DNA from 3 places in the Devosia sp. UYZn731 genome. Region 2 is predicted to be linked to each of the others. Evidence: predicted binding sites of a transcription regulator. Region 2 holds the regulator's gene; each other region holds the start of a gene.

Region 1 (9,874 bases), on a different contig from region 2:
GATCGTGGAAAGCTGGCTCAACGAAGTTGCCGACAACAAGAGCCGCGGCACGGTGTTCTCGATCTATGTCACCATCAACATGGCCGCTTCAACCATGGGCCAGATCGCCATGTCGATGACCGGCACTGCCGGCTATATCCCCTTCGTGCTCGGCGCTATCAGCTTCATCTGCGCCGTGCTGCCCACCGCGCTGACTTCGAGCCCGCAACCGCGCCCGCTGGCCTCGGCGCGGCTCGATGTGCGGCTGCTGTACAAGACTTCGCCGGTGGCCGCGATCGCGGCATTTTCGGTGGGCATGGCCAATGGTTCGTTCGGCACGCTGGCGCCAGTTTATGGCTATGAGCAGGGGCTGGATGCCAGCGGCATCGCGTTCCTGTTCGCGCTGGCGGCCATTTTGGGCGCCGTGGCGCAAATCCCGTTCGGGCGGCTGAGCGACCGGATCGACCGCCGCATCGTGCTGATCGGGCTTTCGGGATCGGCGGCGGTGATCGGAGCGCTGACCGTCATCATCAATCCTTCCGCGGGCTGGATGATGTACGTATTGTTCGCGCTCTATGGCTTCTGCGCAAATCCGATTTACGCCGTCGCGGTTGCCCATGCCAACGACTTTGCCAAGGACGGGGAATTCGCCAAGATCGCCGGCGGCATGCTGCTGATCCTGGGCGTGGGGCTGGCGATTGGCCCTGCCGTGGCATCGTTCATCATGGGCGCTTTTGCGCCGGTGGGGCTGTTCATCGTTACGGCCGCCTTCCACGGCGCTTTGGCGGTTACGGCGTTCCTGCGCATGCGGGTGCGCAGCGCGCCGGTGGCGGCCAACCGCGCGCCGTTCCAGCCCATGGGCAATGACAAGCAGGTGACCCCGGAATCGGTTGCGCTCGACCCCCGGGCTGATAGTGAAGACATCCCGCCAAACGATGCGGAAACCGAGGAAGCGGAGAGAAGCGATGTTCAAGTCAGCCCGGTTTGAAGACCGCAATTTCGTTCCGCTGACGATCGCCGTTATCGCTGTTTCGGATACGCGGACGCTGGAAACCGATACCGGCGGGGCCCTGCTGAAGTCCTTGCTGGAGGCCGACGGGCACAAATGTGCCGACAGGGTTGTGGTGCGTGACGATATCCAGTTGATCCGCGCGGCGGTGCAGAATTTTGTCGCCGATCCCAAGGTGGATGTGATCCTGACCACCGGGGGAACCGGTTTTTCCGGCCGCGATGTCACCCCCGAAGCCATCGAGCCCCTGTTCGACAAGCGGATGGAGGGGTTTTCGGTGCTGTTCCACCAATATTCGGGCACCACGGTGGGCACCAGCTCGATCCAGTCGCGCGCCACGGCGGGGCTGATCGGCACCACCTTCGTCTTCACCTTGCCCGGCTCCCGCGGCGCTTGCCGCGATGCCTGGGAAGGCATTTTGACCCACCAGCTCGATTATCGGCATAAGCCGTGCAACTTCGTCGAGCTGATGCCCCGACTGGACGAGCGCTAGGCTTCAGGCCATCTGCAGCCGAGCCTTGAAGGATGCCGGGCGCTCCACGGTCAAAATGAGCAAAGCCGCGAGTACGCAGAGAGCGCCGGCGATGAAGACGGCGGGCATGTAGCTATCGAACTGGGTGCGCGAGGCTCCGGCGAAGAAGGCCGAGCTGGCGGCGCCAAGCTGGTGGCCGGCGAACACCCAGCCAAACACCAGGCCCGCCTTTTCCGGGCCGAAGCGTTCGGCAGCCAGCTTGACCGTGGGCGGGACGGTGGCGACCCAATCGAGGCCGTAGAAAACGCCGAACAGCGCTAGCGCTTCGAGCGAGAAGCCGCTGAATGGCAGGTAAAGCAGCGACAGGCCGCGCAGGAAATAGAACCAGAACAGCAGCCAGCGATTGTCGAAGCGATCGGAGAGCCAGCCGGCGCTGATGGTGCCGGCGAAATCGAAAATGCCGATGACGGCGAGAATGCCGGCGGCGCCGACGGCGGCGATGCCGAAATCACCGCAGATCGAAATCCAGTGGGTCTGGATCAGGCCATTGGTGGAAAAGCCGCAGACGAAGAAGGTCAGGAACAGCACCCAGAACACCGAGGTCTTGGCGGCGTCGCGCAGGGCGGCGATGGGTGAGGTGAGCAGTGACAGCATGTTGCCGCGCGGTGGGGCTGGGACGATGGCGATGCTGCCATAGGGGGCGAGGCCGAGATCGGCGGGACGGTCGCGCATCAGAACGAGGACGGCGAGCATGGCGACCAACAGGATGCCGACGACGAGCGTGAGCGCGGTGCGCCAGCCGATCTGCTCGGTGAGCGCTGCGATCAGCGGCAGGAAGACCAGTTGGCCGGTGGCATTGCTGGCAGTCATCATGCCGACGACGAGGCCGCGACGCTTGTCGAACCAGCGGGTGGCGACGGTGGCGCCGAGCACTAGGGCAGTCATGCCGGTGCCGACACCGACGACCACGCCCCAGAGCAGGACGAGCTGCCAGACCTGGGTCATGACGAAGGAGGCCAGAATACCGCCTGAGATCAAGATCAATGCGGTGACCACCACTTTGCGGATGCCGAAGCGATTCATGAAGGCGGCAGCGAAAGGCCCGAGCAGGCCGAACAGCACCAGGCGGATGGCGAAAGCGGTGGAGATTTCGGTGGTGCTCCAGCCAAACTCCTTTTGCAGCGGCTCGATCAGCACGCCGGCTGAGCCCATGGCAGCGGCGGTGGCGAGCATGACGAGGAACGTCGTGCCGGCGGCGACCCAACCGTAATGGATGCCCCGGGCCGCGAGGAAGGCGGCGAGACGATTGGAAATCATGGCTGGCATCCTGCGGGTAAAGTCATGTGGCGTCCATCTTCGGGTATATACCCGCTTGTGGGTGAAAAATCAGAGTTCGGCCAGCAGTTGTTCGAGCTGGGCGACTTTATCGGCACCCAGCCTGGTATTGATCTGCTCTTGCGCCCGCTCCCAGAGCGGGATGGCGGTGGTCAGTACCCCCTGCCCTGTTTCGCTGAGCTCGACGGTGGCTTCGCGATGGTCCTTGCCGGTGACCGCCTGGGTCAGGCCGATCCGCTCCAACACCTTAACGTTGCGACCGATGGTGGAGCGATCAAGCTCCATGGCGGCGCCAAGATCCGTCAGAGAAACCGGTGCCATACGACGGATTTTCTTGAGCAGACTATATTGCGCCAGGTTGATGCCGACAGGCCCCAGCGCATCGTCATAGACCGTGGTCATGCGGCGCGAGGCTTTACGGACGGCGATGCAGAGGCAAGTTTGATCCATGGATGCGGGTATATGCCCGTGTCCGCATGTTGGCAAGGGGAGAAACCAACTCGCCGCTTTGCACTCTTGCCTGTGAGCCCCGATCTGCCTCCCTCCCCCTTGTGGGGAGGGATTGAGGGTGGGGGTACTTCCCGCCAGCGCCGTGCCCGTTGATAGCTCCCCCACCCGACCCCTGCGGGGCCACCCTCCCCACAAGGGGGAGGGAGAAGAAGGGCTTGGGGAATAGCAGAATCCGAATCTAACTCGCGGCTTCGTACCCCTGCTTGAGAGCCCCGATCTGCCTCCCTCCCCCTTGTGGGGAGGGATTGAGGGTGGGGGTTCTTCCCGCCAGCGCCGTGCCCGTTGATAGCTCCCCCACCCGACCCCTACGGGGCCCCCCTCCCCACAATGGGGAGAGAGAAGAAAGCGCGGCGGTGATCCGCGCGATATCAAAACCGCTTTGTCCGTTGCCATTTCTGGGTTAGCCGATGATCACACTCGGCGGTGGAGACGGCACATGGGCGCATCCCAAATCCTGATCGTGATGATGGCGGCGATCGGGCTGACGATCTTTGCCGAGCGCAAGGGGTATCAAGCCGCGCTGTTCCTCGCGATCGTGGGCATTGCGGTGTCCTTCGTGCCGGGCGTACCGCGCACCGAGCTTGAGCCCGAGATCATCCTCGGGCTGGTGCTGCCGCCATTGCTGTTTTCGGCGGCGGTGAATTTCTCGTTCTTCAGCTTCATGAAGCGGATCGGCTCGATCCTCAATATGGGCGTGGCGCTGATTTTGGTGAGCACGGTGGCGGTGGGCGCACTGCTGGGGTGGCTGTATCCCGTGATGTCGCTGCCGGCGGCGCTGATTTTGGGCGCGGTGATCGCGCCGATCGATGCGGTCAGCGCCGTGGCGATCGGCGCCAAGCTTAAATTGCCCAATCGGCTGATGACCGTGCTCAAGGGCGAAAGCCTGATCAACGACGCGGCGGCACTGGCGCTGTTCAGCGCAGCGGTAGCCGGGGCGACTGGCGAGAAAATGCCCATCGACAATGCGGCGCTGTATTTCCTGTTCGCGGCGGGCGTGGGCGCCATTTTGGGCGTGGTAATGGGCGGGTTTGTGCACGAAGTGCGCCGGCGCCTGGGCAATCCGACCTTGGTCACCGCAATAACGGTCATCACCCCGTTCGCCGCCTATATGGTGGCGGAAGAGCTGGCGGCATCGGGCGTGATGGCGGTGGTGTTTGCCGGCCTGTCGCTGGGGCACAATTCGTCGGACCTCAAGTTCGACGGCCGCATCCAGCAGCGTGAATTTCTCAGCGTGGTCGATGCGCTGCTCGAAGCATTCGTCTTTGCCTATATGGGCCTGCAGTTCCGCTTCGTCGTCGAAGAAGCCATCGAGCATGGCTATAGCCTAGGCACGCTGGCGGGACTATCGGCGTTGACGCTGGTGGCGGTGATCCTGGTGCGGGTGATCTGGGTGATGTTCAGCGCAGTGCTGTCGAAGTGGAGCCATCCGCGCCGTAAAGAAGGGTTCGAGCGGCGCCTGGCCAGCATCCATGCGAAGCCGACCAGGCGCGGTCGACAGCCGCGCAGCCGGGATGCCAAACTGGCCGAGCCGCTGGGCTGGCGCGAAAATCTGGTGCTGTCCTGGTCGGGCATGCGCGGCGTGGTGACTTTGGCGGCGGCGGCCGGTACGCCGCTCATTCTGCCGGAGCGCGACCTGATCGTCACCATCGCGTTTGCGGTGGCTCTGGGAACGCTGATCCTGCAGGGGTTGAGCCTGCCCTGGCTGATCAAGGCGCTCGGCATCACCAATGATGGAGACATCGCCTATCGCAAGGAGCAGGTGGCGCTGGCGCGATCGGCAACGCAGAAGGCCTCGGTGCAAAAGCTGGAGGAAATCCGTGACGCCCAGCAGGATGAAGCGGGGATCGCGTTCAGCGATCGCATGCTGGCCAATGTGAAACGCGACTTCAGCGTCAGTCCGGCAGGCCGGGGCGCCAATGACAGCGTTGGCCGCGAGAAGATGATGGTGATTGTCGGCGAGATGCAGGCGGCGCGTCGTGGCGCCCTGCTGGCGGAGCGCGATGCCGAACGGCTGGACGATGAAATTGTGCGCGAAATGCTCGAGGATATTGACCTCGAACAAGCAGTCATCGCGCGGCGCAGCGAATAGATAGCTGCATTGCGAGCCGAGAACCGGCAAGTGGTTCACAAAGCAGGTGAACTACACTATATAAGGCTTATCAGATTATTCTGCCTGTCGACGCCTCTGGGGAAACCCGGTTGCCAGACGTGATGATCCCAACATACCCGAACCCGCCCGGCGTCTGCCGAGGCCCTGCTTCGGGGCTACTCAGGAGCCTACATGGCCAAAGAAGACGTGCTCGAATTTCCGGGCGTTGTTACCGAATTGCTGCCCAATGCGACCTTTCGGGTCAAATTGGAGAATGACCACGTGATTATTGCCCACACTGCCGGCAAGCTGCGCAAGAACCGCATCCGCGTGCTGGCCGGCGACAAGGTGTTGTGCGAAATGACGCCGTACGACCTGACCAAGGGTCGCCTTACTTACCGCTTCCGCTAGAATCAGGCAGTCGCGCCGGTCAGCTCGACCGGCGCTGGGCCAACTGGCCTGGGCAATGCCGAGGCGGCGGCGCGCTTCGGTGGCGATTTCGTCATTGAGATAGGCGTGGCCGCCAATGCCCCAGCCGCCATCGGGCGCCTCCACGATCTGTACCCAGACATGCTCCTTTGGCGTCGCATTCCCGGATGCGGCGACGATGATGTCGGTCATCTCGCGGGTCATACCCAGCTTGTGCGGCGGCCGGGATGGAGGGTGCGATGATCCTGTGCCGGGCCGAGGGGAACGTCGCCCCCCTCGATGGTGTTGCCGCTGAATTGTTGCGGCTGCTCTGACGCCTAGTGGCCGTGGGCCATGCCCGGCGCGCCGCCGGCGGGCTTGCGGATGAAGAAGGCCGCAACCACTGCAAGCAGCGAGATAATGGCGCCGCAGAGGAACGCCGCCTTGATGCCGCCGGTCGTGGCGGTCAGCATATCGGCGCCGCCGGCAGACAAGCGCGCCGACTGCAGCGTGAGGATGGCGACGAACAGAGCCGTGCCGGCAGCGCCAGCGACTTGCTGGGTGGTGCCGATCACCGCGCTACCATGCGAATAAAGGTTCGGCGGCAGCGAGCCGAGGCTAACGGTGAACAGCGGCGTAAACATCAGAGCAAGCCCGACACTAAGCCCCAGGTGAGCGATCAGCAGCGCCCAGAATGGCGTATCGACCTGAATGAAGGTGAGGCTCCACAAGGCGGCACTGGTCAGGATGGCGCCGGGAATGACCAGCGGCACCGGGCCGTATTTGTCGAACAGGCTGCCCACCGTTGGCGCGCAGAGGCCCATGATCAAACCGCCAGGCAGCAGCAGTAGGCCGGTCTGGAGCGTCGTTAGGCCAAGCACGTTCTGCAGATAGATCGGCAGCAGGATGAAGGCGCCGAACATCGCCATCATCAGGATGGACATCATGGCCGCCGAGATGGTGAAGGCCGGGATGGCGAGCGTGCGCAGATCGAGCAGTGCACGATCTTGCTTCTGCAACTGCAACTGACGCAGCACGAAGACCACGATGGCCACGACGCCCACGGCGAGCGGAATGTAGGGCGAGACGAGCGGCGCATGGATCGCCGCTTCGCCCAGACCGCTGAGGCCATAGACCAGGCCGCCGAAGCCGATGGCAGAGAGAATAATCGACACTATATCGATCGGCGCATTGGTGGGCGTGGTGACGTTCTTGATGCGCGAGGCACCCAGCGCCAGGGCGCCAAGAGCGATCGGCAGCACCAGGATGAACATCCAGCGCCATTCGAGCACCGACAGGATCAGCCCGGAAATGGTCGGCCCGATAGCGGGGGCGACCGAGATGACGATGGAGATATTGCCCATGGTCTTGCCGCGCGATTCGGGCGGCACCAGGTTCATCACCGTGGTCATCAGCAGCGGCATCATGATGGCGGTGCCGGAAGCCTGCACGATGCGGCCGATGACGAGCACGCCAAAACCGGGCGCCAGCGCCGAAATCAGCGTACCAGCGGAAAACAGCGACATGGCGAGAATGAACACCGGCCGCGTATTGAGCCGCTGCAACAGGAAGCCGGTGATCGGGATGACCACGGCCATGGTCAGCATGAATGCGGTGGTGAGCCACTGCGCAGCGCTGGCCGTGATATCGAGATCGGCCATGAGGTGCGGCAGGGCCACGCCCATGATGGTCTCGTTGAGGATCACCACGAAGGCCGAGACCAGCAGCAGGCCGATCACCAGCTTGTTGCGGGCGCTATGGTCCTCGGCTGGGGCAGCAGCCTCGAAATCGGCCAAGGTTGGAGCGTCGGTGGTCATGGGCTTTCCCTTCATACGAGCGGTATCGCCATAAAGACGAATGACTTCGGTTCACTTCGACACGGTGGTGCAACAAATCCACGACAGCGTGTGTCAGCAGGCCGAGTTTAATAGTTAAGCGAATTGTTTAGTAATCCGCCCTCCCCCGAGGGTCAATACTAAATCGACTGCTTAAGAATAAATCGCCTTCCGGCAGCAGGGTTCGGAAGGGTTGGCTGGTTTAGGCCGATGACCTTATCCTGTCCAGCCACCGCGGCGCAGTCCTGCCTTGCGATGGTGGAACTGAAACGGCATTGAAGGGCGGCCCCGCGATGACCATCTCATGGGCAGCGGGAGTGTGCCCCGTAAAATCTGTTCTTGTTATGTTCTTATGCAACCCCTATGTTCGGGGGACGTTGAATTCACGATTCGACTGTGGTTTCGCCGGCAGGAGAACAGCATGGCCCTTTATCAGGCCCCGTCTTTCGAAGCATTGGAAAAGCTCAGCCGCAGCCGCGACGCCGATCTCGCGCGGCGCGAACTGGTGGACCCGAGCCGCAATCGCGGCCGGGGCGCGCAGTCCAATCGTAGCGGCCGTTTCGAGAAGCAAAGCCGCGAAGGGTTCGACGATGGCTGGAACAGCGTCGAGCCGCTGCCCATTTTCGAGACCATTGAACATCTCGAACGCGCCAAGACCATCATCACGTCGAACGACAGCCCCGATATCGGCTTCGATCGGTCGATCAACGCCTATCGCGGTTGCGAGCATGGTTGCTCCTACTGCTTCGCGCGGCCGACGCATGCCTATCTGGGTCATTCGGCGGGGATCGAATTCGAGCGCGATATCTATGTGAAGACCAATGCGGTGGAGGCGCTGCGGGCCGAACTGTCAGCCAAGAGCTACAAGGTCAAGCGCATCGCCATGGGCACCAATACCGACCCGTACCAGCCGGCAGAGCGCAAGCACAAGCTGACGCGTGGCATTCTGGAAGTGATGCTGGAAACCAAGCATCCGGTGAGCATTGTCACCAAATCGGCGCTGATCGTGCGCGATCTCGACCTGTTGACCGAATTGGCCAAACTGCGGCTGGTCAAGGTGGGCATTTCGATGACCTCCATGGATCACAAGCTCAGCCGCAAGATGGAACCGCGTGCGTCGTCCCCCGCCCGGCGGCTGGAAGCGATCCGGCTGCTCAGCGAAGCGGGTGTGCCGGTTTCGGTGCTGGCGGCGCCGATGATCCCGGCGATCAACGACATGGAGCTGGAGCGCATTCTCGACGCGGCGGCGGCGCAGGGCGCCAAGGGCGCCGGCATGGTGCTGTTGCGCCTGCCCGGCGAAGTACGCGACATTTTCCGCGAATGGCTGCTGCGCCATTTCCCCGACCGGGTGCGCCACGTGCTGTCGCTGGTGCGCGACACGCGCGGCGGCCTCGACAACGATCCGCGCTTCGGTACCCGCATGACCGGCGAAGGGCCCTATGCGACGCTGCTGCAGCAGCGCTTCGAAAAGGCACGCGAGCGCTATGGGCTGGACGAGAAACTGCCAGCCATCCGCACCGACCTGTTCGAGCCGCCCCGGCCCGAGGACAAGCAGATGAGCCTGTTCTAGCGCGCGTTGAGATGGCTAGCCCCGATCTGGCTCCCTCCCCCTTGTGGGGAGGGCCGGGGTGGGGGTACTCCGGTTCTCTGAATCTTGGCACTCGCGCTAAAGCACCCCCACCCTAACCCTCCCCACAAGGGGGAGGGAATTCGTTCAGGGCTGACGAATGTCAGCGACAAGCACAATGGCGGTAGCCTTAAGCGACACTCACAACACGCGTGATGAACTCCAGCACCGCGGCATCGTCATAGCGATCGGCCGAAATAGCGGCGCCGGCGGCAATCATGTCGCCATGCGCTAGGCTCGTTCGTATGCCGATGGTCTTGAGGCCCGCGGCCGTTGCCGACGCAATGCCGGTGCGGGAGTCTTCGAAGGCCACGGATACGGCGGCCGTGGCGCCAAGCAACCGCAGGCCTTCCAGATAGGGCAGCGGGTGCGGCTTGCCGTGGGCGAGTTCTTCGCCGATGACCAGAGCGCGGAACCGGTGACGGATGCCGAGGCCATCAAGGATCAGGTCCGCATTGGCGCGCGGCGCGTTGGTGACGGCCGCCATGGGCAGGCCGCTGGCATCGGCGAGGTCGAGCAGTTCGAACAAGCCCGGAACGGCATGGATTTGCGTGCGCGCCAGGTCGCGGAACAGTTGTTCCTTGCCCGCCATCACGGCGATCTGCTGGTC
Region 2 (9,874 bases):
ATAGCCAGCCCGAGCTTGAGCAGATGGAATGCGAAAACAAGGCGCGCGCCCTTTTCAGCGCCGCCGAGGAAGCGTTACGCTATGCCGGCGAAGCCAGGATCGGGCAATGATGGCGCATTTCATGTTTCAACATCGATGGCGGAACTGGTTCTGAACCTGAACTGATCCCAATAGCCGCGCTGGAACCAGAGATATGACCCGCACGCTCGTCATCGATAATTACGACAGCTTTACCTACAACCTCGTCCACTTCCTGGGCGAACTCGGCGCCGACGTCACCGTCATGCGCAACGACAAGATTACGCTTGATGAAATCGGCGCAATGGCGCCCGAGGCGATCGTGCTGTCACCCGGCCCCTGCACGCCCAACGAAGCCGGCATTTGCCTATCGCTTATCGAACGCTTCAAGGGCGAAATGCCGATTTTGGGCGTCTGCCTTGGCCATCAGGCAATCGGCCAAGCCTTGGGAGGCGACGTCATCCGCGCGCCGCACCTGGTGCATGGCAAGACATCCAAGATCCACCACAGCGGCAAGGGCCTGTTCCGCGGCCTCAACAACGACTTCGAGGCGACGCGCTACCACTCGCTGATCGTCAAGCCCGAGACCCTGCCCGACACGCTTGAAATCACCGCCACCACCGATGACGGCCTCATCATGGGCATGCAGCACAAAACCCTCCCCGTCCACGGCGTGCAGTTCCATCCAGAGAGCATCGCCAGCGAAAACGGCCATGCGCTACTGCAGAATTTCCTGAACCTGGCCCGCGACTTCAACCAGAAGAAGGCTGCGTGATGGACATCAAGGCAGCTCTCAACAAGATCGCCGCCAACCGCGACCTCACCGGAGAGGAAATGCGCGGCGTGATGACCACGATCATGGAGGGCAATGCCACGCCCAGCCAGATCGGCGCGTTCCTCATGGGCATGCGCGTCAAAGGCGAGACCGTCGGCGAAATCGCCGCAGCCGTCTCGATCCTGCGCGAGAAGATGGTGACGGTCGAAGCCCCCGAACACGCCATCGACATCGTCGGCACCGGCGGCGACGGCGGTGGCACGCTCAACATCTCCACCGCCAGCGCTTTTGTCGTGGCCGCGGCGGGCGTGCCGGTGGCCAAGCACGGCAACCGGGCTTTGTCATCGAAGTCCGGAGCATCGCAGGTGCTCGAAGCCCTGGGGATCAAGCTGGATTTGACCCCCGCCGAGATTTCACGCTGCATCAATGAAGCCGGGATCGGTTTCATGTTCGCGCCCTCGCACCATCCGGCCATGCGCCATGTCGGCCTAGCCCGCGCCGAAATGGGCGTGCGGACCATGTTCAATCTGCTGGGCCCGCAATCCAACCCTGCCGGCGTGCGCCGCTATGTGCTGGGCGTCTATGCGCAGGAATGGGTGGAGCCGGTGGCAGCCGCCCTCCTCGCCAACCGCGCCATCAAGGCCTGGGTTTTCCACGGCAGCGATGGCCTCGACGAAATCACCGTCACCGGTCCCAGTTTCGTTGCCCAGATAGCCAATGGTGATTTGCGCAGCTTTGAAGTGACACCTGAGGATGCCGGCCTAAAGCGCAGCGATCCCAAGGACCTGCTGGGCGGCGATCCCGAATACAATGCCGCGGCGGTGCATGAATTGTTCGACCGCAGGCCGGGCGCCTATCGCGATATCGTGCTGCTCAATTCTGCGGCCGCGCTGATCGTCGCCGACCGCGTGCAAGACCTCAAAAGCGGCGCCGAACTGGCGGCCGACATCATCGACAGCGGCAAGGCGAAGGAGACGCTAGCGCGGCTCGTCGCAGTGTCCAACGGGCGAGACCATGGCTGATATTCTCAAGCAGATCGAATCGTACAAACGCGAAGAAATCGCTGCCGCCAAGGCGATGCGGCCCTGGGCGGAAGTCGTGGCCATGGCGCATGACCAGCCAGCGCCTCGTGGGTTCCTTAGGGCCATCAAGGCCAAGCGCGCCGCCAAGCAATACGCACTGATCGCCGAGGTAAAAAAGGCCAGCCCCTCCAAGGGCCTGATCCGGCAGGACTTCAACCCCGCCGAGATTGCCCGCGCCTACCAAACCGGCGGCGCGACGTGCCTGTCCGTGCTAACCGACCGTCCCTCCTTCCAAGGCTCGCCGAGCTACCTGATCGAAGCGCGCGCGGCCACTACCCTGCCCGTGCTGCGCAAGGATTTCCTGTTTGAAACCTATCAGGTGGCCGAGGCGCGCGCTTGGGGCGCTGATTGCATCCTCGTCATCCTGGCCGCTGTCGGCGACGATGTGGCGCGCTACCTGCTCGACGCCGCAGAGGAATGGGGCATGGACGCGCTGGTCGAAGTGCACGACCAGCTCGAGCTGGACCGGGCGCTGGCGCTGGACGCCGAATTCATCGGTATCAACAATCGCAACCTGCGCACCTTCGAAACCCGTCTGGAGACCTCGATCGACCTGGCCGCCGGCGTGCCGCCCGGCAAGGTGCTGGTCAGCGAAAGCGGCATTCTCAGCCACGACGATGTGCGCAAGCTGGACGAAGCCAGCGGCATCGGCACCTTCCTCGTCGGCGAAAGCCTGATGCGCCAGGACGATGTGGTGGCCGCCACGCGCGCCCTGCTCATGGGCACCGTGAGCGCATAGGCATGGCACAAGGCGGCCTCACGCATCTCAACGCCAAAGGCGAAGCCCACATCGTCGATATCGGCGACAAGGCGGCCACCCGGCGCCGGGCGGTGGCCCAGGCTCGAATCATCGCCGAACCTGCCACGGTAGCGGCGATTATGGGCGGCTCCCTCAAGAAGGGCGATGCGCTCGCTGTGGCCCGTATTGCCGGCATCATGGCCGCCAAAAGGACCTCGGATCTGATCCCCCTCTGCCATCCGATTCCGCTGACCAAGGTCAGCGTCGACATTGAGGCTGAGAGCGCGACGGTGATCGTCGTGCACGCCACCGCAGAAACCACAGCGCAAACCGGCGTAGAGATGGAAGCGCTGGTCGCCGCCTCCACCGCGGCGCTGACGCTCTACGACATGGCCAAGGCCATCGACCGGGCCATGGTTGTCACCGATATCTGCGTGCTGGAAAAATCGGGCGGCAAATCCGGCGATTTCGTGCGCACGCCATGAGCCTGCTGCCCGTCGAAGACGCGATTGCCGCGATTCTGAAGCGCGTGCCCGAGGCGCAGGCCGAAACAGTCCCCCTACACGATGCCGCCGGCCGGGTCTTGGCCGCGCCGATCGTCGCCAACCACAGCCAGCCCCCGTTCAACGCTAGCGCCATGGATGGCTATGCGGTGCGGGCGCAGGACGCCGTGCCGGGGCGGAGCCTGGCCATCATCGGCATGTCGCAAGCCGGCGCGGGCTTTGCCGGCCCCGTTGGCGAAGGCCAATGCGTGCGCATCTTCACCGGCGCGCCCGTCCCTGCCGGCGCCGATGCGGTCATCATGCAGGAAGAGGCGACGGTAACCGGCCACACAGTGCAGTTCGCCGAGCAGCCCAAACCCGGCCGCAGCATTCGTCCAATCGGCAATGACTTTGCCACTGGCCAGGTTCTGGTCGCCGCCGGCACGCGCCTCGCTGCACTGCAACTGGCCGTCGCGGCAGCAGCGAATGTCCCTGCCCTCGCGGTCAACCGCCGACCGAAAATTGCCCTTCTAGCGACGGGCGATGAACTGGTCGTGCCCGGCACGCCGCTGGGCCCAGACCAGATCGTTTCGTCCAACAGCTACGGCCTAAGTCCCCTGCTGGCGCCCTACTCCGAAACCGTCACCGACCACGGTATTGTCGGCGATGACCGGGCGGCGCTGACGGCGACGCTGGAAGCCATCTTCGCCAGCGAGCCTGACATCGTCGTCACCACCGGCGGCGCCAGTGTCGGCGACCACGATATTGTGCAGGAAATCCTCCTGTCGCTCGGCGTGACGCTGGATTTCTGGCGCATCAACATGCGGCCGGGCAAGCCGCTGATGTTCGGCACGCGCGGTAAGACGCTGATCTTCGGCCTGCCGGGGAACCCCGTCTCGGCGCTGGTTACCGCCACAATTTTTATCAAGCCGGCACTCCGGCTGTGGCAGGGCCACGCCGAATCCGCTGGTCAGCTCTGGCATCTGCCGCTGGCCGTCCCGACCCCGCCCAATACCGCGCGCCGCCATTTCATGCGCGCGCGCGTCGTGCATGGGCCCAGTGGGACGGCATTGATGCCGATCTCGGAGGTCGACAGCGGCCATACCTCGTCGCTGGCGCGGGCGGACATGCTCATCGTGCAACCAGAACATGATCCGGGTCGGCCGGCCGGTACTGTGGTCGAGGCCATCAGTATCGACGCGTTCTAGGCTGAAATAAAACCGCATAGGTCGCGCGACGAAGCGCCGTTTGCTTGCAAAGGCGGAAATTACGCCGGCAATGCATTGGGATATTGCAGAACATAACTGGAACACGTATCATCGTTCAGTCTTTGTTCCGATTCCCGACCGAGGGGCCCAATGCTAACGCGCAAACAACACGAGCTGCTGATGTTCATCCATGAGCGGATGAAGGAGAGCGGTATTCCGCCATCGTTCGACGAGATGAAGGATGCGCTCGATCTGGCATCCAAGTCGGGCATTCACCGGTTGATCACAGCGTTGGAGGAGCGCGGTTTCATTCGCCGCCTGCCCAATCGGGCGCGCGCACTCGAAGTGGTCAAGCTGCCCGATTCGATGAACCCGTCCCTCGGCGGGCGCAAGTCGCGCTTCGAGCCGAGCGTGATCGAGGGCAATCTGGGCAAGGTGGCGTCCCCCCCGATGCGCGGTTCGGTTGAAGATTACGCGCGTCCCATTTCGGTTCCGGTTATGGGCCGTATCGCGGCCGGTACGCCGATCTCGGCGATCGAAAGCCACACCCACACCATCTCTGTACCGCCCGAAATGTTGGGCGCAGGCGAACATTACGCACTCGAAGTGCGCGGCGATTCGATGATCGAGGCCGGCATTTTCGATGGCGATACCGTCCTGATCCGCAAGCAGGACTCAGCGGGAACCGGCGAAATCATCGTGGCTCTTGTTGATGACGAGGAAGCCACCCTCAAGCGCCTGCGCCGCAAGGGCAATACCATCGCGCTGGAAGCCGCCAACCCGGCCTATGAAACGCGCATTTTCGGACCTGATCGCGTCAAGGTCCAGGGCCGCCTGGTCGGGTTGCTGAGGAAATACTGATGCGGCTCACCCTGCTTTTGGCGCTTGGCCTGTTGTCGCTCGGCAACGGCGCGACGTTCGCTCAAGAAGCGAGCGTCAAGGAGACCCGCTGCTGGGTGGGAAATGTGACGTTTTCGGCAGGTGTGGGCATCAATGCGGGCAATGGCACCGCAGTCTGCAATGCCGGAACCGGCTGGGCGGAAGCGAAGGCCGATACGCCCGTAGCGGGTTGCCTGCTCGAAGGCAAGTTGTCGTCCGCGGGCGCTATCGTCGGCATTCGCAACAATGACAGCATGCTGCTGCAATGCGACGTCACCGGCCGCTGGGTAACGCTGGAGACTGCGGCCAAGGAGTAAAAGCTCATGCGTGGGGTTTGATGGCGAAGAACTTGGTCGAGAAAGTTTGTCCGGTCATTTTCCGAGGCGTAGGGGACGCAAGGGAGATCCTGGTGTTCAGGCACCCCCTGGCCGGTGTTCAACTGGTCAAGGGGACACGAGAGGCGGGCGAGTCTGTTATTGCTGGTGCTTTGCGCGAGCTGGCGGAGGAAGCAGGGATTGTCGAGGATGTGACTGGTGTGGTGCTCTGCTCCAGTTCGGCCATTGCGCTGGGGCAGCTCTGGCACTTTGTGCTGGTGGAGACGGCGGATCTGCCGGAGCACTGGGCGTTTGACACATTAGACGATGGTGGGCATCGATTTGAATTTTTCTGGTGTACTCTGGATGCAACGCCAGAGCGGGAGTGGCACCCCGACTTCGTACGTGCCCTGAAACTGGTACGGGACGCCATAGTCAGCAACGGCGTGGAGGCGGCGAAGACGCTGTCGCGCTATGCCGAGCTTATCAACAATCACAGCTTTGACGACGTCGCTCCGCTGATCGCGCCGGAGGCGGTGTTTTGGTTCGGCGATGGTTCGCATGCCGGGCTGTCCGCCATTCGTTCTGCCTTTGAGGGCACGTGGCGCAATCTGACCGGCGAAATCTACTGGCTGGAAGACGTGCGCTGGATCGCTCAGGGCGATTATGCCGCCGCTTGCCTCTACCGCTTTCATTGGCAGGCAACGGGGTCCGGTGAATGCCGTGAGGGTTCGGGGCGGGGGACCAGCGTCTTCGTTCGACGCCCCGAAGGTTGGAAGATTATCCACGAGCATTTGAGCGCCCTGCCCGCTTGAGAGGCGGTATTTGGAACCCTAAGTGCTGATTGTCGGCAGCCAGTGCGACTGAGCGTATAGAAGGCCCGCCATCATCTGGCGGGCCTTCTGCGTTTGATGATTTAGCCTAGTGGTTGTCGCGCGGAATGCCTTCGGTCTGGGCGATGCGCTGGTACTTTTCGGCGGGCTTGAGGATGGCGCCGTCGCCGAGCTGGCCGACGATGCCGCGCTGGATTTCCTGCCATGGTGTCTGGTGCTTGGGATACTTATAGCCGCCCATCGACTCTAGATCGGCGCGACGCTTGGCGATTTCCTCGTCGGCGATCAGGATATTGGCAGAGCCCTTATTGAGGTCGATCCGTACCCGGTCGCCGGTGCGCAGGATGGCGAGATTGCCGCCAGCGGCCGCTTCGGGGGACGCATTGAGAATCGAGGGCGACCCCGAAGTGCCGGACTGGCGGCCGTCACCGATACAGGCCAGGGCGGTAATGCCCTTCTTGATCAGGTAGTTGGGCGGCCGCATGTTGACGACTTCCGCCGCTCCCGGATAGCCGATTGGGCCAGCGCCGCGCATGAACAGCAGGGTATGCTCGTCGATCTCGAGCGAGGGATCGTCGATGCGGTGGTGATAATCCTCAGGACCATCGAACACTACGGCCTTGCCCTCGAACATGCCGGGATGTTCGGGATTGGTCAGGTAACGGTCGCGGAACTCGGTCGAGATCACGCTGGTCTTCATGATCGCGTTGTCGAACAGATTGCCGCGCAGCAAGAGGAAGCCGGCCTCGGTCTTGAGTGGGTTGTCGAAGTGGCGGATGACCTTATCGTCCTGGATAACCGTGTTGCGGCAGTTCTCGCCAATCGACTTACCGTTGACGGTCGGCGCGTTCTCGCGGATCAGCCCCTGGCTCATCAGCTCGTTGACCACCGCCGGCACGCCGCCGGCATGGTAGAAGTCCTCGCCCAGATACTCGCCGGCCGGCTGCAGATTGACCAGGAGCGGCACCTTGTGGCCATAGGTCTGGAAATCCTGCAGTTCCAGTTCCACGCCGATATGCTTGGCGATGGCCTGGATGTGGATCGGCGCATTGGTCGAACCGCCGATGGCCGAATTGACCACGATGGTGTTGATGAAATTATCTTTGGTCAGGATGTCCGAGGGCTTCAGATCTTCACGGACCATATCGACGATGCGCTTGCCGGTGCGATAGGCCATTTCCTGGCGGTCACGATAGGGCGCCGGGATGGCGGCCGAACCGGGCAATTGCATGCCCAGCGACTCGGCCAGCGAATTCATGGTCGAGGCCGTGCCCATGGTGTTGCAATATCCGGTCGACGGGGCCGAGGACGCCACCAGTTCGATGAACTGCGCGTAGTCGATTTCGCCGGCCGCCATCATCTGGCGAGCCTTCCAGACGATGGTGCCCGAACCGGTGCGCTCACCCTTGTGCCAGCCATTGAGCATGGGGCCGACCGACAGCGCGATTGCCGGGATATTGACGGTAGCGGCGCCCATCAGCATGGCCGGGGTCGTCTTGTCACAGCCGATGGTCAACACCACGCCGTCAAGCGGGTAACCGTAGAGCACCTCGACAAGGCCGAGATAGGCCAGGTTGCGATCGAGGCCAGCGGTCGGACGCTTGCCGGTTTCCTGGATCGGATGCACGGGAAACTCAATGGCGATGCCGCCGGCTTCGCGGATGCCTTCGCGGACGCGCTCGGCCAGCACGATGTGGTGACGGTTGCACGGCGACAGGTCGGAGCCGGTCTGGGCGATGCCGATAATCGGCTTATTGGACTGCAGTTCTTCGCGCGACACGCCAAAGTTCATGTAGCGCTCGAGATAGAGCGCGGTCATGTCTGGATTGTCCGGATTGTCGAACCAGGCGCGCGAGCGCAACTTCTTGGCTGCGCCCTGCCCGTTGCCCGGACCGCCGCTGGTGTCTGCCGTCATTTTCTGTTCCTCATGTCCGCGATTTGACGCCGCGGTTACGTGCCTCAACATTTTGCCATCTGTACCACGACAGGGGCAAGAGGGAACGGGATTCTGTCGAAATTTCGCCGGAATGCGGAGCCGAAAAATCTGCTGGTGAGATATTTCCAGACGCCTGAACCGCCTTACCAAATGACGGGACGGAGCCAGCATCTGCGCCGATAGAAGCAGCAATGCGGCGAAGTCGATTGAGGCTAGCTGGAATCCGATGCAGACGCTAGCGTTCGGCCCGATTGCGGCCCGATGGTCGCGCATGAAGGGTGAGTTTTGCCGTGACTGACAAAGTGGACTGGGTTGCCGTCGATTGGGGCACTTCCAACCTGCGAGCCTGGGGCATCGATGCCGCCGGGGCGGTCGCGGTTGCCCGCACCTCGCCCAATGGCATGGGCAAGCTGACGCGCGAGCAGTTTCCCGGCGCGTTGAGCGAATTGCTGGAGGGCGTCGAAAGCCAATCCGGCCAACCCATCCAGGTGCTGATCTGCGGCATGGCCGGGGCGCGGCAAGGCTGGCTCGAGGCTCCCTATCTGCAGGCGCCAACCGATCTGCGCGGCCTGCTCGATGGCGCCGTCCACCCCGAGATGCCCGATGTGCGCCTGGCACCATCGATTCTGCCCGGCGTCTGCCAAAAAGTCCCCGGCTCCGACAATGTGATGCGCGGCGAGGAAACCCAGTTACTGGGTCTCGCTGCGCTCAATCCCGGTTTTTCCGGCGTCGTCTGCATGCCGGGCACGCATTCGAAATGGGCGCAACTGTCGGGCACCCGCATCGAGCGTTTTGCCACCGCCATGACCGGCGAACTGTTCGAAGTCCTGCGCAACCATTCGGTCCTGCGCCATTCGCTGGGCGGCGATCTGGAGGGGCCGGGCCGCAACGACGGTTTTGCCATCGGCGTCCAGGCGGGTCTCGACCATCCCGAACGCCTGCTGGGGCAATTGTTCGAAGTCCGCGCCGGCTCTCTTCTATCTGGCCGCCAGCCGGACTGGTGCGCCGGATATCTTTCGGGCCTGCTGATCGGCAGCGAAATCGGCGCCAATCGCGAGTGGATCGGCAATGCCGAGGTGCCGCTGATCGGCTCGGCCGCGCTTTGTGCGCTTTATAGCCAGGCTTTGACGCGGATCGGCGTGCGTTCGCGGCTGGTGGATGCTACCGAAGCGGTGCTGGCCGGCCTCAAGGCCGCGCGCCAATTTTCCTCATAGCGGACGGACCTCATGGAAACCCCTCGCCACATCATCGCCATCCTGCGCGGCATCACACCGGCCGAGATCATCGACGTCTGCAAGGCGCTGATCGATGCCGGCATCACCATGATCGAGGTGCCGCTCAATTCCCCCGACGCGCTGAGCAGCATCTCGCTGGCGTCCAATACCTTTGGCGATACGGCCATGATCGGCGCCGGTACGGTGCTCACCAAGAAGCAGGTCTGGGCGGTTGCCGATGCCGGCGGCACGTTCATCGTCTCTCCTGATACCAACAAGGCGGTGATCGAGGAGACTGCGCGCATTCAGCTCGCTTCCTATCCAGGCGTATTCACCCCTACCGACGCGTTCCGCGCGATCCGGGCGGGCGCTACCGGGCTCAAGTTCTTCCCTG
Region 3 (9,874 bases), on a different contig from region 2:
GCCATCGATTTTGACCGCAAGCGTTTCCGGCTTCAGCCGATAGCCACCACAACCCGCGCACGGCGCCTGCGACATGTACTTTTCGATCTCTTCGCGCATGCCGGCGCTTTCGGTCTCCTTGTAGCGCCGGTCCAGATTGCCGATCACGCCCTCGAAGGGCTTGGAGGTCTTGTACTGCCGCAAACCATCGTCATAGACGAAATTGACCGCTTCCTTGCCGGTGCCATAGAGCACGGCGTGCTGAACTTCGAACGGCAGTTCGTTCCAGGCGGTGCCGGTCGAAGCGCCAAAATGCTTGGCCACCGCATCGAGCGTTTGCAGGTAATACGGCGCCGAAGTCTTGGACCATGGCAGGATGGCCCCGTCGCGCAGCGACAGGCTGGCATCGGGAACGATCTGGTTGGGATCTATCTTCTGCTCGGTGCCCAGGCCATCGCAAACCGGGCAGGCGCCAAATGGATTATTGAACGAGAACAGCCGCGGCTCGATTTCGGCAATGGTGAAGCCGGAAACGGGGCAGGCGAATTTTTCCGAGAACGTGACCTGGCGCTGCGTGCCGTCCTCGGCCTTTTCATCGGCGAATTCGATCAGGGCAATGCCATCGGCCAGCTTCAGCGCCGTCTCGAAGCTTTCCGCCAGGCGGCCGGAAATATCGGGACCGACAACGATACGATCGACCACCACCTCGAGATCATGCTTGAGCTTCTTGTCGAGGACGGGAGCCTCCTCGATCTCGTAATATTCCCCGTCGATCTTGACGCGCTGAAAGCCCTTGCGCATCAGGTCGGCCAGTTCCTTTTTGTACTCGCCCTTGCGGCCGCGCACCATCGGCGCCAGCAGGAACAGGCGCGTGCCCTCGGGCAGCTCCATGACCTTGTCGATCATCTGCGACACGGTCTGGCTTTCGATCGGCAGGCCGGTCGCAGGCGAATAGGGAATGCCGACGCGGGCGAACATCAGGCGCAGGTAGTCATAGATTTCGGTGACCGTGCCCACCGTCGAGCGCGGATTGCGCGAGGTGGTTTTCTGCTCGATGGAAATCGCAGGGGACAGCCCTTCGATATGCTCGACATCGGGCTTCTGCATCATTTCGAGGAACTGCCGCGCATAGGCGGACAGGCTCTCGACATAGCGGCGTTGGCCCTCGGCATAGATGGTGTCGAACGCCAGCGACGACTTGCCGGACCCGCTCAGCCCGGTCATCACGATCAGGCTGTCGCGCGGCAAGCGCACGTCGATGCCTTTGAGATTATGCTCGCGCGCCCCACGGACGATGATTTCGCGGTTCTGGCTGGGCTTTGGCGTCATGATCGTATCCATGGCTCGGGCGCACACAGGAGAGCGCCTCGGCAGATATAATAGGGTATGGCGAGCGGGGTAAGCCGCAGAAATAAGAACAAGGCATGCATCTTGCAAGTTCCACTTCGGCTGGTCGGCGGATGGTCGTCGTCACCATGCCGTGTAGGAGAACATCGGCCGCCCAGGATTCGGAACATAAAAGGAACAAATGCGGATTCGGTCAAGCCCAGGTTCCTGCCTTCATTCAAACACAATTGACCGAACAGTCAAAATTGGAACATTGCCGCAACATCTGCATAGTTACTGCACATCGTTTCATCATTTGGCCTGCGCCAGGCCATGCCAGGCCGTGAACACCGCAACGACCAAGAACAGCAGACCGGCGCCGCGGCCAATCCAGATGGTTATCTGTGGGCTTGCCACCAGAAAGTCGCGGCTCCTGCCGGCGGCAAGCGCCAAGCCGCCATAGATCGTCAACTGCATCAGCACCGTGATGACGCCAATGACCAGCCCTTGCGACCAGACCGGCCCGTATTCCGGCCGGATGAACTGCGGGAATACGCTGAAGGTGAAGAGGTAGGCCTTGGGATTGAGCAGGCAAGTCACCAGGCCCTGCCGAAACGCCACCCATTGCGAGCGTGTATTGGCGCGGCCGACCGCGTCGACGGTGATCGATGTGCGCATGAGCGTGATGCCGATCCAGGCCATATAGGCGGCGCCGACCAGCACCAGTGCCGACAACAGGCCCGGCGCCGATCGCGCCAGCACGCCAACGGCGGTCGCCCCGAAAATGGTATGCGCCACGCCGCCGGCCATGATCCCGCCCGTCGCGGCCAAGCCCGCGCGGCGACCGCCGGTCAGCGCATTGGCCAGCACGAACAACATGTCCATGCCCGGCACCACAATGATGCCGAACACCAGGACAAGATAAATCCACAACGCATCCGAATAGGCCATGCATCCCCAAGCCCTGCAAGCGCCGAGCGGTCGGCGGAATCCTGCAGTAGGGGACGCTGCTGACAGGCTGTGTCAGCAGGGCGGGGATTCCTGGGCATTGCGCTGCGAGAGAGTTTCGGAACCGCCGTCAGTGCCGGGGTTGTCAAGGCAACCCAGCGACCGTGTGGCGTCCCGTGGACCACCGATGGTGACGGTGTGGAGGGAGCCGGTTCCAGCTGGACGTCATCCATCTTGACGATCCCCAAAATATGGAACATAACAAGAACAACGAGCGAGCAAGACACCTGTTCACAACTGCGCTAAGGCGCGGGCGGCCGATGGCGCGGCGGAGTAGAGTGGCGGCCGCTATGTAAGTGAGCGTCCCGCGCGGCAGCAGGCCCGGGGACTGAATCGAAAGGAATGAGTTATGGCAGGCAGTGTGAATAAGGTGATCCTGGTCGGCAATCTCGGTGCCGATCCCGAAGTTCGGAACCTGCCGAGCGGCGGCAAGGTGGTAAACCTGTCGATCGCCACCTCGGAAAACTGGAAAGACAAGAACACCGGCGAGCGCCGCGAAAAGACCGAATGGCACCGCGTGGTGATCTTCTCGGAAGGCTTGGCGCGCGTCGCCGAGAGCTATCTGAAGAAGGGCAGCAAGGTCTATCTCGAAGGCCAGTTGCAGACCCGCAAATGGCAGGACCAGAGCGGCGCCGACAAGTATTCGACCGAAATCGTGCTGCAGGGCTTCAACTCCAACATGACCCTGCTTGACGGTCGTGGCGAAGGTGAAAGCACCGGCGGCGGCGATAGCGGCGGCTTCCGGGGCACGCGCCCGTCTGAAGGCGGCTACAATAATGGTGGCGGCAATTCCGGTGGCGGCGCGCGTCGTCCGGCCTCCAATGCTCCGGCCTTCGAGTCGGGTGGCATGGACGACGATATCCCGTTCTAGGTCGGGCCGACTGACGTTGGATTTTTAGCTACAGGCCCTTGTGATTGGGCTTTTGACATAGAGTGACGCTCCATCCTTATCGCTGTTTGCGAGGCAGGGGTGGGGCGTTCTTTTTTGCCTGCTCGGAAGCTGGTCGCGGTTTGACACGCGGACTGGGCTGGTTTGACCGAGCGTCCGGTTTTTGGGCGCGGGCAGTGCGAAGGGCTATGGGGACCCTGCCGGCACCGTTATCCTCCGGGCAGAGCAGCTAGTTTGCCAAGGAGGAGCGGCCATGACGTTCAAATCGATCAATCCGGCCACCGGCGCGGTGCGCGCGGAGTTTTCCGCCCACGCCCCGGCCGAAGTGGAGCGCCTGCTGGAGCAGGCCTGGACGGGCTGGCGCGCCTGGGCGGCGACCACGATGGAGGAGCGTTCGGCCTTTCTGGTGAGGCTGGCCGAACTGCTCGAAGCGCGTGCCGACGACTATGCCGCGCTGATCACCGGGGAAATGGGCAAGCCGGTCGGCGAGGCTCGGGGCGAGGTCATCAAGGCGGCGACAGGCGCGCGGCATTTTGCCGAGGCGGGGCCGCGTTATCTTGCCGAGGAGCCCATCGCGGGCACGCCCAGCAGCATTATCTACGAGCCCATGGGGCCCATATTCGGCGTCATGCCGTGGAATTTGCCGTTCTGGCAGGTGCTGCGGTTTTTTATTCCGGCGGCGATCGCCGGAAATGTGGTGCTGGTCAAGCATGCCGACCTGGTGCAGGGCTCGGCGCAGGCGATCGAGGATCTGGTGCGCGATGCCGGCGGCCCGGCCGGTCTCTACACCAACTTGCGCGTACGGCGCGAAGCCGTGTCGGGCATTATCGCCGATCCGCGCGTTCGCGCCGTGACCGTTACAGGCAGCACGGCGGCCGGTCGCGCGGTGGCCGAGGCCGCGGGTGCGCATGGCAAGAAGGCCGTGCTCGAGCTGGGCGGCTCCGATCCCTACATCGTCTTTGAGGATGCCGATTTCGACAAGGCGGTCAGCCTTGGCATCGTGTCGCGCTTTTCCAACAACGCGCAGAGCTGCATCGCCGCCAAGCGCTTCCTGATCGCCGCGCCGATCTTTGAGGCCTATTGTGCTGCCTTCGCCAGGGCCGCATCGGCGCTGGTGATCGGCGATCCGATGGACCCGACGACCAAGCTGGGACCGCTGGCCAAGGCCGATCTGGTCGAAACCACCACGCGGCAGATCGCCGATGCGCTGGCGGCGGGCGGACGGATCATTGCGGGCGGCAAGGCCATGGCGGGGTCGGGCAATTTCTTCGAGCCCACGGTGATCGTCGGCGTCGATCCGGCAGCGCCGATCGCCAGCGAGGAGTTCTTCGGGCCGGTGGCGCTGATGTTCCCGTTTACGGGCGAGGCCGATGCGATCACGCAAGCCAATGCCACCGATTTCGGTCTCGGTGGCGCGGTGTGGACGCGCGACCCGGAGCGCGCTCGCCGCGTGGTCCGGCAGATGGAGGCAGGGGCCATCTTCGTCAACGACTTCGTGCGCTCGGACCCGCGGGCGCCCTTCGGCGGCGTCAAGGGTTCGGGGTTCGGACGTGAGCTGGGCCCGCTCGGCGCGCGCGAGCTGACCAATGCCAAGCTGGTCTGGACAGGCGCCTAATTGCAGCCAGACGGACAAAAGCCAGAGGCGCGGAACCGGTGTTCCGCGCCTCTGGCTTTGTAGCTCTCGGCTTTAGGCGAGTGGCTGGCCCTGGGCGTCGAAGCAGTGGAATGACTGGCCTTGTGGGCCGAAGCGCAGCACTTCGCCGGGGGTGCGCGACGACTTGCCGTTCTGGCGCAGGACCAGCGGCTCGGTCGCGCCGATGTCGATATAGATGAAACTGTCGGAGCCCAGGTTCTCCGAATAGATCACCGTGCCGCTCCACGGGCCGCTGTCGCTGATATCGAGATGTTCGGCCCGCACGCCAACGGTGTGGGCGCCGAACGGGGCGGCCTGCTCGCCGGTGATGAAGTTCATCTTCGGCGAGCCGATGAAGCCGGCGACGAACAGCGATTTGGGGCTGTCATAGAGCTCCATCGGCGTGCCGACCTGTTCGATGCGGCCGGCATTGAGCACGACGATGCGGTCGGCGAGGGTCATGGCCTCGACCTGGTCGTGGGTGACGTAGACCATCGTGGTTTGCGGCAGGCTAGCCTTGAGGCGGGCGATTTCGAGGCGCGTGGCGACGCGCAGGGCCGCGTCGAGATTGGACAGCGGCTCGTCGAAGAGGAACACTTTGGGATCGCGCACGATGGCGCGACCGATCGCCACGCGCTGGCGCTGGCCGCCGGACAGCGTGCGCGGATGCCGGTCGAGATAGGGCGTCAGTTGCAGCTTCTCGGCCGCGGCGTTGACCTTGGCGCGGATGTCTTCCTTGGGCAGATGCTGCAGCTTGAGGGAATAGGCCATGTTGTCGAACACGGTCATGTGCGGGTAGAGCGCATAGGACTGGAACACCATGGCGATGCCGCGCTTGGAGGGCGCAATGTCGTTGACCTCCTGGCCATCGATGGCCAGCGTGCCCGAGGAAATGGTCTCAAGGCCCGAAATGCAGCGCAACAGGGTGGACTTGCCGCAGCCCGAGGGGCCGACGAAGACCACGAACTCGCCGCTATCGATCGCAAGGTTGATGTCCTTGAGAATTTCGACATTGCCGTAGCTTTTGAACAGGTTGGTGACCGTGAGGCTGGACATCTGGTTCTCCTATTGAGCGGCGGCCCGGTGGGCCAGCAGCACCGCGCCTTCGACCGGCGCGGCGGTCAGCACATGGACGGCGTAATTGTGGTTCAGGTCCGCGATGGCGGCGCGGAACGCGTCGAGCAGCCGGGGTTGGTTGACGATGACGCTGCCGGCGACGACCACGTCGGAGCCTACGGCGCCGCGGGCGCGCAATTGCCCGACGTTGAAGGCGAGCATTTTTGCCCCTTCGACGATCACCGATTGGGCCAGCGGCGAGCCAGCATCGGCAGCGGTGAAGATGGCGGGGGCGTGGGGCGCCCAATTGTCCATGGTCGGCTCGTCATTGACGACGCGCGTGAGCCGCTCGGCGTCGGCGACGCCGAAATGAGCAATGAGGTGGCCAAGCAGGCCGTCGTCCGGCAGGCCGCTGTCATTGGCGCGCAGGGCGGCGCGGACGGCTTCGCGGACCAGGGCGGAGGCGCCGCCTTCGTCCCCGATCACCCAGCCCCAGCCGCCGGCCGAAAGAAAATTGCCAGCCGCATCGGCGCCGACAGCAATGGCGCCTGTCCCGGAAATGACGCCAATGCCGTCCGTGAAGCCGGCCGCGGCGGCGATCAGGGAGGCGTCATTGACGGCGGTCGTCTTGTAGCCGCGTGCGGCAAGGCCGGTTTCGAGGGCGAGGCCCACTTCGCGCCGGTTGATGCCCTGGGCGCCGAAGGCGAGCGAGACGATACGCCCGCCGTCAGGTGTGTACCTACCGACGCGCTCGGCGATGAAGTCGATGGCGGGGCCGGGCGGCTCGGCGTCCCAATCGAGGCTGGGTTCGGTGACATCGAGGACGCGTTTGCGGTCCAGCGTTTCGATGACCAGCTGGGTTTTGGTGCCGCCGATATCGAGGGCTGCGATCAGGTCGGTCATGCTGTTGCTACCTTGGGCGTCGCCACCTTGGTATCGGTGTGGAAGAAAACGAAGGCATCGGGATCGAGTCCGCGCTGCAGCGCTGTCTCGACCGCCAGCGATTGCATCACGAGGGATTCCAGAATCGTGCGCTGCGGCGCCGAAAGATCGGGAATGCGAATGACCGACAAATGCGGCTCCTCGGGGGTGTCGAGCGTGGTCACCAGGATGACGTCGTGTCCGGCGCGGGCCAGCGTATGGGCGACGCCCACCTCGCGTTCGCCACCGCACAGGACATGGCCGGTCTTGCCCGCAGATTCCATGGCACCGTGGAGATACTGGCGGGTCGAGAACCCGGTCGCCGAGATCCGGGCCACTTCGCGCAGTAGCAACGAGCCGACTTCGGCCGAGCCCACCGAGGGAGCGGCGGCGGCGTAATCCACGCTGTGCGTGTCGCGGAGGAGGGCGGCGAGAGCACCGACGCGCCGCGCCATCACGGCTTCAAGCGCCCGGAAGGCGGCGGGCAGGGCGGTCCAGCTCTCGTCGATCGTGCCGCCATCCCAGGCCTCGGCGATCATCGCCAATGCGGCAATGGTCGCGGTGTAGCCGATGGTCGAGGCGTAGCTGTCGGGCAGGTTGCCGAGGCCGATGGTGGTGGCAGCAATCGCGGAAATCGGCGAGGGCACGACGTTGAGCACGGCCATGCGCAGGGCAGGCGCGGCGGCGTTCAGCACGGCCAGCGTCTCGGTGCTTTTACCGCTCTGCGATACGCCGACGATGGGGTGCGGCGAGACGGGAAAGGGTATCGGATATTCGCCCGCGTTGAGGCGCCAGGCATGAATGCCCCGCGAGCGTAGGACCCACACGGCGGCGGCCGACGCGGCAAAGCTGGCGCCAATGCCCAGAAAGATGGGGCCGGGACCGGCGAACGCGCCGCGCGCCTGCCCGGCACGGACTTCTGCGGCAATGGCCGGTAATGCGCTCTCCAGCAGGTCGGCCTGCGTGGCCCGTGCCGCGGCGAGCTTGATATATCCCTCGACCAATTCAGCGTCTCCTTGCAGCACATTGGGTACCCGGTGCAGGCGGGCGATTGGTGTTCAGCCGCGTCCGCCGGGCTTGCGCGACCGCGAGAACGAGGTGCGCAGGCGATAGCGATCGCCGACATACTGGACGACAGAGGACAGCACCGGCTTGCCGGCGCCATCCATGATGGACTGACGCATGACGAGGATCGGCTTACCCACTTCGATATCGAGGTGCGCGGCAAGCGCCGCGTCGGCGGCGCGGGCCTCGATGGTGGTTTCGCCGCGCGCCAGATCGATGCCGTGGTTCAGCAATTGCTCGAAAAGCGAGGCAAAGCGGAAGTCGACATCGGTGAAGTCCGGCTTGAGGCTTGAGGCGAAATAGGACGTGTCCACCGCCACTGGCACGCCATCTAGGCGCCTTATGCGGTCGAGATGGAAGACCTGGGCGCCGGGCGCGATACCCAGTTCCTCGGCTTCGTCGAGTGTTGCGGGCGCGTCCTCGGCGCGGATCACGTCGGACGAGGGCACGAGGCCCAATCGCGCCGCAGTCTCGCTGAACGATTCCAGCGTATTGGGAAATTCCTTGGGTGCGTCGGCCGACACATACCAGCCGCGACCATGACTGGCCGTGAGCACGCCCTCCTCGACCAGGGTCTGGAGGGCGCGACGCAGCGTCACCCGGCTGATCGAAAGCTGGGCGAGAAGATCGCGCTCCGCAGGAATGCGGCCATTATCGGCCAGCTTGCCTGCCTCGATCTGATGGCGGATCAGATCGGCGGCCTGCCGCCATAATGGTTCGGGAGAATCTGCGTCGAGCATTGCCGGTTTGCTCATGAGGCTAGGCTACCTTTTCCCATTGGCCCGTCTTCATCGAGCGATAGCACGCATCGATGATGCGGTTGACGATGACGCCATCCTCGAATGTCTCGGACGGGACTTTCCCCGCGACGTAATGATCGACAAAATGGCGCATCTGCTGGGAAAAGCCGTAGGCACGGGTTTCCTCGGGCACCGGATAAACCCAGCCGGTCTCGGCGTCGGCCTTTTCGACCGTGTAGCCCACCGGATTTTCGATGAAGCCCCATACCGGCCCGACCGAGCTATCGGTCACCAGGCGCCCGGCGGAGCCGACGAGTTCGTGGCGCAACTGCATGCCGCCACGCTCGATCCAGGATGATTCGATGGTGGCCATTTCGCCGCCTGCGAATTTGAGCAGGGCGACGGCGGTATCCTCTCCGGTGGTCTTGTCGCCATGCACCATGGTGGAGCCCCAGGCCATGACCTCGGTGACCTTGTTGTCCTTGCCGAAGAAGTGGCGGGCCGATTCGACGGTGTGGCAGCCCATGTCGAGCAGGGCGCCGCCACCGGCGGTCTCGGCATTCCAGAAGTGGGGGGCGTGGGGGCCGGAGTGACCTTCTCGAGCGCGCATAGTCAGCAGTTTGCCGATGCCGCCGGCCTGCACCATTTCATAGGCCTTGGCGACGTTGGGGGAGAATACCGAGCTTTCCGCATAGCCATGCCAGACCCCTGCGGCGTTGACGACGTCGAGGATTTTCTGGGCCTCGGCCTCGGTGCGGGCCAGAGGCTTGGTGCAGATGATGGCCTTGCCGTGGCGCGCGGCGATTTCGCAGGCTTCCAGGTGAATTTCGTTGGGCAGGGCGACGATGACGATCTCGATGCGCGGATCGGCGCAGAGCTCTTCCATGCTGGCGCAGGCCGTGATCTTCCACTTATCAGCGAAGGCGGCGGAACGCTTGGAACTGCGCGAATAACACGCCACCAGCTCGGCGTTGCGGACATCCAGAAGGGCGTCGGCATATGATTCTGCAATGAACCCGGAACCCAGTAAGCCAACACCGATCATTTCGCTCTCCCTTGGCGATAAGTTGAATACCTCATAATGCCACTTGGGCAAAAAGGCCATATGTGAAGACAATTTTATTACCACTTGTCGCATGTGGTCTTATGAGGTATCGGTCTGTCGTCAAGTTGTTAAGGTTTGTCGCTGAGGGGCACAGACCACGCCGAGCACTAGGGAGATTTGGATGCGTTGGAAGCCTGCACGAACCACACTCG

The links. Region 2 encodes LexA, which represses DNA repair genes until DNA is damaged. Its sites were predicted from a motif close to TGTTCNNNNTGTGTTCNG; they were not measured.
Region 1: the regulator LexA is predicted to act here: its motif matches at 7,972-7,989, upstream of ABIB57_RS04300 (PA0069 family radical SAM protein).
Region 3: the regulator LexA is predicted to act here: its motif matches at 2,506-2,523, upstream of ssb (single-stranded DNA-binding protein).

The regions. Positions count from the first base shown of each region.
Region 1 is NZ_JBEPOL010000001.1:908,079-917,952, forward strand. Features, by position in the region: gene ABIB57_RS04265 (MFS transporter) at 1-967, shown strand, start outside; gene moaB (molybdenum cofactor biosynthesis protein B) at 945-1,481, shown strand; gene ABIB57_RS04275 (MFS transporter) at 1,485-2,777, opposite strand; gene ABIB57_RS04280 (MarR family winged helix-turn-helix transcriptional regulator) at 2,847-3,245, opposite strand; gene ABIB57_RS04285 (cation:proton antiporter) at 3,742-5,394, shown strand; gene infA (translation initiation factor IF-1) at 5,587-5,805, shown strand; gene ABIB57_RS04295 (DHA2 family efflux MFS transporter permease subunit) at 6,141-7,619, opposite strand; gene ABIB57_RS04300 (PA0069 family radical SAM protein) at 8,059-9,207, shown strand; gene ABIB57_RS04305 (HAD family hydrolase) at 9,395-9,874, opposite strand, start outside.
Region 2 is NZ_JBEPOL010000002.1:171,378-181,251, reverse strand. Features, by position in the region: gene trpE (anthranilate synthase component I) at 1-110, shown strand, start outside; gene ABIB57_RS05305 (anthranilate synthase component II) at 194-793, shown strand; gene trpD (anthranilate phosphoribosyltransferase) at 790-1,815, shown strand; gene trpC (indole-3-glycerol phosphate synthase TrpC) at 1,808-2,614, shown strand; gene moaC (cyclic pyranopterin monophosphate synthase MoaC) at 2,617-3,099, shown strand; gene ABIB57_RS05285 (molybdopterin molybdotransferase MoeA) at 3,096-4,304, shown strand; gene lexA (transcriptional repressor LexA) at 4,455-5,165, shown strand; gene ABIB57_RS05275 (hypothetical protein) at 5,165-5,500, shown strand; gene ABIB57_RS05270 (nuclear transport factor 2 family protein) at 5,521-6,312, shown strand; gene ABIB57_RS05265 (IlvD/Edd family dehydratase) at 6,419-8,245, opposite strand; gene ABIB57_RS05260 (2-dehydro-3-deoxygalactonokinase) at 8,557-9,480, shown strand; gene ABIB57_RS05255 (2-dehydro-3-deoxy-6-phosphogalactonate aldolase) at 9,493-9,874, shown strand, end outside.
Region 3 is NZ_JBEPOL010000001.1:124,881-134,754, reverse strand. Features, by position in the region: gene uvrA (excinuclease ABC subunit UvrA) at 1-1,308, opposite strand, end outside; gene ABIB57_RS00600 (LysE family translocator) at 1,618-2,256, opposite strand; gene ssb (single-stranded DNA-binding protein) at 2,663-3,184, shown strand; gene ABIB57_RS00590 (aldehyde dehydrogenase family protein) at 3,456-4,817, shown strand; gene ABIB57_RS00585 (ABC transporter ATP-binding protein) at 4,890-5,891, opposite strand; gene ABIB57_RS00580 (N-acetylglucosamine kinase) at 5,901-6,794, opposite strand; gene ABIB57_RS00575 (SIS domain-containing protein) at 6,791-7,816, opposite strand; gene ABIB57_RS00570 (GntR family transcriptional regulator) at 7,871-8,632, opposite strand; gene ABIB57_RS00565 (Gfo/Idh/MocA family protein) at 8,637-9,662, opposite strand; gene ABIB57_RS00560 (ABC transporter substrate-binding protein) at 9,844-9,874, shown strand, end outside.